DNA from 2 places in the Ensifer adhaerens genome. Region 1 is predicted to be linked to the other one. Evidence: riboswitches for the same ligand, from Rfam matches in the RefSeq annotation. Region 1 holds a riboswitch; the other holds the start of a gene.

Region 1 (3,396 bases):
CGCGACTGGTCCTGGCCGATCCTGACGCCCTCGGGATTGTAGCCATAGGCGCCGAAGGGCGAGGTGCCGGCGGTGCCGATCCATTTCGAGCCGCCCTGATGCCGGCCCTGCTGTTCGCGCAGCCGCTGGCGTAGGGTTTCCATCAGCTTGTCGAAACCGCCAAGCGATTCGATCAGGCGCTTCTCTTCCTCGGTCAGATGTTTTTCCGCGAGCCTGCGCAGCCAGTCCTCGGGGATGACAGCCTCTTCACCCGCTTCTATCGGGTTGACGGCTTCAAGGCCGGAAAAGCAGTGCTGGAACACCCGGTCGAACCGGTCGATATGGCGTTCGTCCTTTACCAGCGCCGCGCGGGCTAGGTAGTAGAAGGCTTCGACGTCGAAGGTGGCGATACCCGCCTCCATCCCCTCGATCAGCGACAGGAATTCCCGGAGCGTGACCGGGACCTTCGCTGCCTTCAGTTCGAGGAAGAAGGGGATGAACATCTGACCTCAGCGTTTTCCGGTGCCGATCTCCGCGAGATCATAGGGCGTCGTCTGGTACATCTCGTTGATCCAGTTGCCGAAGAACAGATGCGCATGGCTGCGCCAGCGGTTCTGCGGCGGCAGAGTCGAATCGTTATGCGGGAAATAGTCGTGCGGCATCTTGATCGGCACGCCCGCATCCACGTCGCGGAAGTATTCGTCCGACAGCGAGGTCGAATCATACTCCACGTGGTTGAACATGTAGAGCCGGTTGCCCTTCTTCTCGTGTACGAGGCAGACGCCCATCTCCTTCGATTCCATCAGGATTTCGAGGCTCGGCACCTTGTCGATGTCGGCGCGGCGGACCTCGGTCCAGCGCGAGACGGGGACGGCGAAATCGTCGGAGAAGCCGTTGAGATAGACCGAGGAGCGGTTGAGGTTCTGGTGGCGGTAGACGCCGAAGGCCTTCTCGTTCAGCGGATATTTCGGCACGTCGTGGAAATGGTAGATCGCCGCCATCGCGCCCCAGCAAACGTTGAGGGTCGAATGGACGTTGGTCTCCGTCCAGTCGAGGATACGCTTCAATTCGTCCCAATAGGTGACGTCTTCGTATTCGAGCGTCTCGACCGGCGCGCCGGTGATGATGAAGCCGTCGAACTTGCGCCCCTTCACCTCGTCCCAGGTTTCGTAGAACGAAAGCAGGTGATCTTCCGAGGTGTTCTTCGCCCGGTGGGCGCCGATGCGCACCAGCGACAATTCCACCTGCAGCGGCGAGGCGCCGATCAGGCGTGCCATCTGGATCTCGGTCTTGATCTTGTTCGGCATGAGGTTCAGGAGCCCGATCTGGAGCGGGCGGATGTCCTGTCGGATCGCCACAGTCTCGGTCATCACCCGCACACCCTCATGTACGAGGGTTTCGAAAGCGGGCAGCGTATCGGGAATCTTGATGGGCATGGGCTTCCACTCGATCAATACAAAAAAACCGGCGGCGATTGATCGCGACCGGTCCTCGGAAATCCAACTTTCCTCGGCCCTTTAGCGACTTGTTTAACGTGGCTGCAAGCCGGCCGGCCAAATCACCACGGAGAATTTGATAGCGCGAGTGGGATGCAGGGGTCAAGAAAAACGATTCGGGTGCTTTGGCCGGCCGCCCCTCATCCCGCTGCCGCGACCTTCTCCCCGCAGGAGGGGAGAAGGGGCCTTGCGGCGCCCGATCGTTTCCCAGTTGGCGTATACCACCTAACAGCTCACAGCACACACGTCGGGCGGCAGCGTCTTGAGGTGACCTTGCGCCAAGTCGCGTCCCCTCTCCCCGCCTGCGGGGAGAGGGTTAGGGTGAGGGGCCAATCCGCTGGATTCGCAGAAAATCCAAGGCGTCCCGCATGCCATAACCGAGCCGGCGGTCAGCCTCGTCGAGGCCGAGCCAGAAGAACCGGAAGCGGATCGGTTCACCGCCGCCATAGGGCGTCGTTTCCTGATGCACCCAAGTCTGGCGCTGCTCGCCGGCGAGAGCGACGTGAAAGTAGTGTCGCCGATGGCAGATCGTCCTGCCGTCCTTCGGGTAGCGGTAGTCCTGTGTGACGAGATGGGTGAGTGCCTCCGGCGGCGTCAGCCCGGTTTCCTCGACAAACTCTCGTATGGCCGATGTCTCCGGGCTTTCGCCCGGCTCCATCGTACCGCCGGGTACCTGCAGCTCGATCTCTGGAAAGTCCGGTTCGTCGAACACCAGCAGCTGCTCTCGCCAGGTGGCGTAGATCAGTACCTTGTGGGCGTCGGGCGTCATTGATCGCGGCGCGCCATGAAGGCGAGGCGCTCGAAGAGGTGCACGTCCTGTTCGTTCTTGAGGAGCGCGCCGTGCAGCTTCGGCAGCATGGTCTTGGGATCGGCTCTCAGATCAGCCGGATCGACTTCGTCGGCGACGAGCAGGCGGATCCAGTCGAGCGCTTCTGATGTCGACGGCTTCTTCTTCAGGCCCGGCACCTGGCGTATGTCGTAGAAGGCGGCAAGCGCTGCTGAAAGCAGCGTCTTGCGGATGCCGGGATAGTGCACCTCGACGATGCGGGCGAGCGTGTCTGCGTCCGGGAAGCGGATATAGTGGAAGAAGCAGCGGCGCAGGAAGGCGTCCGGCAGTTCCTTCTCGTTGTTGGAGGTGATGATGACGATCGGCCGGTGGCGGGCGCCGATCATCTCGCCGGTCTCGTAGACATGGAATTCCATGCGGTCGAGCTCCTGCAGCAGGTCGTTCGGAAACTCGATATCGGCCTTGTCGATCTCGTCGATCAAAAGCACCACGCGGCGGTCCGCCTCGAAGGCCTGCCAGAGCTTGCCCTTGCGGATATAGTTTCGGACTTCGTTGACGCGCTCGTCGCCGAGCTGGCTGTCGCGCAGGCGGGAGACAGCGTCGTATTCGTAGAGGCCCTGCTGCGCCTTGGTCGTCGACTTGACGCTCCATTCGATCAATTCGAGGCCAAGGGCTGCGGCAATCTGGCGGGCAAGCTCGGTCTTGCCGGTGCCGGGCTCGCCCTTGACCAGCAGCGGCCGCTCCAGCCGGATCGCGGCGTTGACGGCGATCATCAGGTCTTTGTCGGCGATATAGTCGGCGGTGCCCTCGAATTGCATGTGCGTCTTCCGTTTCAGCATCTCGTCTGCGAAGTCCATGGACTACCGCATCTTGGCCGAAATCGGAATCGATTTGAGGAGGGGTTGGGCGAGAAGTCTTCAGCCGCGAAGGGCAGTGACCTCGATCTCGATCAGCATTTCCGGGCGGATCAGGTCGCAGACAATCATGGTTGCGGCCGGGCGGATCTCGCCAAAAACTTCGCCGAAGATCGGGAACACCCGGTCGGCGAAGCTGGCATCGGTGACGTAGTAATGATTGCGGACAACGTCCTTCATCGAGAAGCCCGCTTCCTTCAGCGCGCCCTCGATCGTCTTC
Region 2 (3,396 bases), 750 kb from region 1:
TTCGATATGACAATGCGATAGCCCCAGACATAGCGGCCGTCATCGGGATCCGACTGCTCTTCGAGATAGTACGGCTCCACCGTAACTTCTATGTCGCGGGTCAAAGCGCGATACATGGGCAACACCTTGCTTCAGGTCTTCCAGGGTATTCTACAGCAAGATGGTTTCGTCAAGAATAACGGCAAGATTGTGCATACCCATTCCTGGGCAATGGCTTGCGGGAATCCCGATCGGCTGTTTGAGCCCTCGACACCGCTGGTAACGCCACCTTGGATGGCAGCGCTGCCGGAGCATGAGTGCCGCGGGGGATCGACGGCCGCCGTCCTGTCGCGGCGGCCGCATCTTTCGTTGCCTCAGGCTTTGACGGCCTTGAGCGCGCGGGCGAAATCCTCGACGACGTCGTCGCTGTCTTCGATGCCGGCCGAGAAGCGCACGGTACCGGCGGAAATGCCGAGTTCTTCGCGGGCTTCGTCCGTCAGGTTCTTGTGCGTCGTCGTCGCCGGATGGGTGATCAGGCTCTTGCTGTCGCCGAGATTGTTGGAGATGCGCACGATCTCCAGCGCGTTCTGCAGCGCGAAGGCCGCGTCCTTGCCGCCCTTCAGTTCAAATGCGACGAGCGTGGAGCCGCCGGTCATCTGCTTGGCGATGATGTCGGCCTGCGGGTGATCCTTGCGGCCGGGATAGATGACCTTGGCCACCTGCGGCTGCTCCGCAAGGAAGTCCGCGACCCGGCGGGCCGTTTCCGTCTGTTGGCGCACGCGCAGCGGCAGAGTCTCTATGCCCTTCAGCAGCGTCCAGGCATTGAACGGCGACATCGCCGGGCCCGTATGACGGAAGTAGTCGTGCAGGTTCTCGTTGATCCATTCCTTGTCGGAAAGCACGACTCCGCCGAGGCAGCGGCCCTGGCCGTCGATATGCTTGGTGGCGGAATAGACGACGATATGGGCGCCGAGTTCCAGCGGCTTCTGGAAGAGCGGCGTGGCGAAGACGTTGTCGACGACGACCTTGGCGCCGATCTGGTTGGCGAGCTTGGCGACGCCGGCGATGTCGATGACTTCGAGGGTCGGGTTGGTCGGGCTTTCCAGGAAGAAGACCTTGGTGTTCTTCTGGATCGCCTTTTCCCAGTTTGCGAGGTCGCGGCCGTCGATCAGCGTGCATTCGATGCCGTATTTCGGCGCCAGCGTCTCCACCACCCAGCGGCAGGAGCCGAAGAGGGCGCGGGCAGCGACGATGTGGTCGCCGGCCTTCAGCTGGCAAAGGATCGCCGCGGAAACGGCAGCCATGCCGGAGGCTGTGGCGCGCGCGTCTTCGGCGCCTTCCAGCATGCACATGCGCTTTTCGAACATGTCATTGGTCGGGCTGCCGTAGCGGGCGTAGATGAAGCCTTCGGTCTCGCCCTTGAAACGGGCTTCTGCCGCTTCGGATGTTTCGTAGACGAAGCCCTGGGTGAGGAAGATCGCTTCGGAGGTTTCTCCGTGCTGGGAGCGGGTGGTTCCGCCGTGAACAAGTTGCGTTGCAGGGCGCCAGTTTTTGCTCATGTGACGATCACTTTCAAAAACAAAAAAACCGGCCGCGAAAACGGGCCGGTTTGACACCCGGCCTTTTTAGCTACTTGTTTAACGTGGCTGCAAGCCGACCGGCCAAATCACCACGGGATAAAGCTTCAATACTGCTAGGGTGCGCTTGCGTCAATTCCCGTAGTTTGGTTTTGTCTCGCAACTGAAAAGAGGACTGCAATGGGCCGCGACACTGGGATTTTGGCCGACCGCGCGATTGCCGCGCTGTTCGAAACGGGGCGCCTGAAGAGCGAGAGGCCGTTGGATGCCGATCAGATCCAGCCGGCAAGCCTCGACCTGCGTCTTGGCGCCAAGGCTTTCCGCGTTCGCGCGAGCTTCATGCCCGGCCCGTCCCATCTGGTCGCGGACAAGCTCGACCGCTTGAAGCTGCACGTGGTTGATCTCACCGATGGCGCAGTGCTGGAGACCGGTTGCGTCTACATCGTGCCGTTGATGGAGAGCCTGGCGCTACCTTCGGACATGTCGGCTTCGGCCAATCCGAAGAGCTCGACCGGCCGTCTCGACATCTTCACCCGCGTCATCACCGACCGCGCCCAGGAGTTCGACAAGATTCCGGCCGGCTACAGCGGTCCCCTCTATCTCGAAATCAGCCCACGCACCTTCCCGATCGTCGTGCGCCGCGGTTCGCGGCTCTCGCAAATCCGCTTCCGCATGGGCCAGTCGCTGCTGTCGGAGCAGGAGTTGCTCGCGCTGCATGAAAGCGACGTGCTGGTGGCGAGTGAGCGCCCGAATGTCAGCGGTGGCGGCATCGCGCTGTCGATCGATCTCAAGGGTACTGGCCCGGACGGCCTGATCGGCTACCGCGGCAAGCATCACACCGCGGTCATCGACGTCGACAAGAAGGCGCAGCACGCGATCTTCGACTTCTGGGAGCCGCTCTACAGCCGTGGACGCGACGAGCTGATCCTCGATCCGGACGAGTTCTACATTCTTGTCTCGCGTGAGGCGGTGCATGTGCCGCCGCTCTATGCCGCCGAGATGACCCCGTTCGACCCGCTGGTGGGTGAGTTCCGCGTGCATTATGCGGGCTTCTTCGATCCGGGCTTCGGCCATGCCTCCGCCGGCGGCACCGGCAGCCGCGCGGTGTTGGAGGTGCGCAGCCACGAGGTGCCGTTCATCCTCGAGCACGGGCAGATCGTCGGCCGTCTCGTCTATGAACACATGCTGGAACGTCCTGAGGGCCTCTATGGTCTAGGCGTCGGCTCCAACTACCAGGCGCAAGGCCTGAAGCTTTCGAAGCATTTCCGCGCCGAGTAGGAGATTTTGCGTGGGACCCTCGTGCGATACCGCGCAAGGGTCCTTGACAGATCGTCTCGGTTCGGGAAATTTCGCAGGCATCGCGGGTGTAGTTCAGTGGTAGAACGCCAGCTTCCCAAGCTTGATGTCGTCGGTTCGATCCCGATCACCCGCTCCAATTCTTCCTGAAGCCTCTCTTGCCGCGTTCGCGCGAGGCCTATGGCCAGTTGCCTTGATGGCGGTTACTTTACCGCTCGATGAATCATCCCGCGGTTCTAAGGGCCGCCCCTGCCACATGAGACATGCCGGCCCGCTGCCCATGAGATTTCTTTCCCTGTTCGCTCTCTGCGCGTCCTTGATCGCAACGCCGTTGGCGGCGCAGCCGAAGGATCTGCCGATCCTATTCGATGCGCGCGAACGCATCGCCAAGCCCGATCTCACGGGTCTGGCGCGTCTGCGTTTCCTGACGACGGTGGACTTTCCACCGTTCAATTTCATCGACCAGTCCGGCAAGCTCTCCGGCTTTCACGTCGATCTGGTGCGCGAGATCTGCCGCGAGCTCGACATCGAAGCCAAATGCCAG

The links. A riboswitch is a leader RNA that binds a small molecule or an ion and turns the genes downstream of it on or off. The one in region 1 is predicted to bind S-adenosylmethionine.
Region 2: linked by a shared signal. The riboswitch ahead of LAC81_RS00750 (O-succinylhomoserine sulfhydrylase) and the one ahead of metA (homoserine O-acetyltransferase MetA) in region 1 are both predicted to bind S-adenosylmethionine.

The regions. Positions count from the first base shown of each region.
Region 1 is NZ_CP083349.1:3,598,151-3,601,546, reverse strand. It holds gene LAC81_RS17600 (vWA domain-containing protein) at 1-482, opposite strand, end outside; gene metA (homoserine O-acetyltransferase MetA) at 489-1,415, opposite strand; SAM riboswitch at 1,477-1,554, opposite strand; gene LAC81_RS17590 (NUDIX hydrolase) at 1,792-2,244, opposite strand; gene LAC81_RS17585 (AAA family ATPase) at 2,241-3,080, opposite strand; gene LAC81_RS17580 (RidA family protein) at 3,180-3,396, opposite strand, start outside.
Region 2 is NZ_CP083349.1:161,624-165,019, forward strand. It holds gene apaG (Co2+/Mg2+ efflux protein ApaG) at 1-116, opposite strand, end outside; gene LAC81_RS00750 (O-succinylhomoserine sulfhydrylase) at 354-1,538, opposite strand; SAM riboswitch at 1,584-1,662, opposite strand; gene LAC81_RS00755 (2'-deoxycytidine 5'-triphosphate deaminase) at 1,737-2,834, shown strand; tRNA gene LAC81_RS00760 (tRNA-Gly) at 2,917-2,991, shown strand; gene LAC81_RS00765 (transporter substrate-binding domain-containing protein) at 3,133-3,396, shown strand, end outside.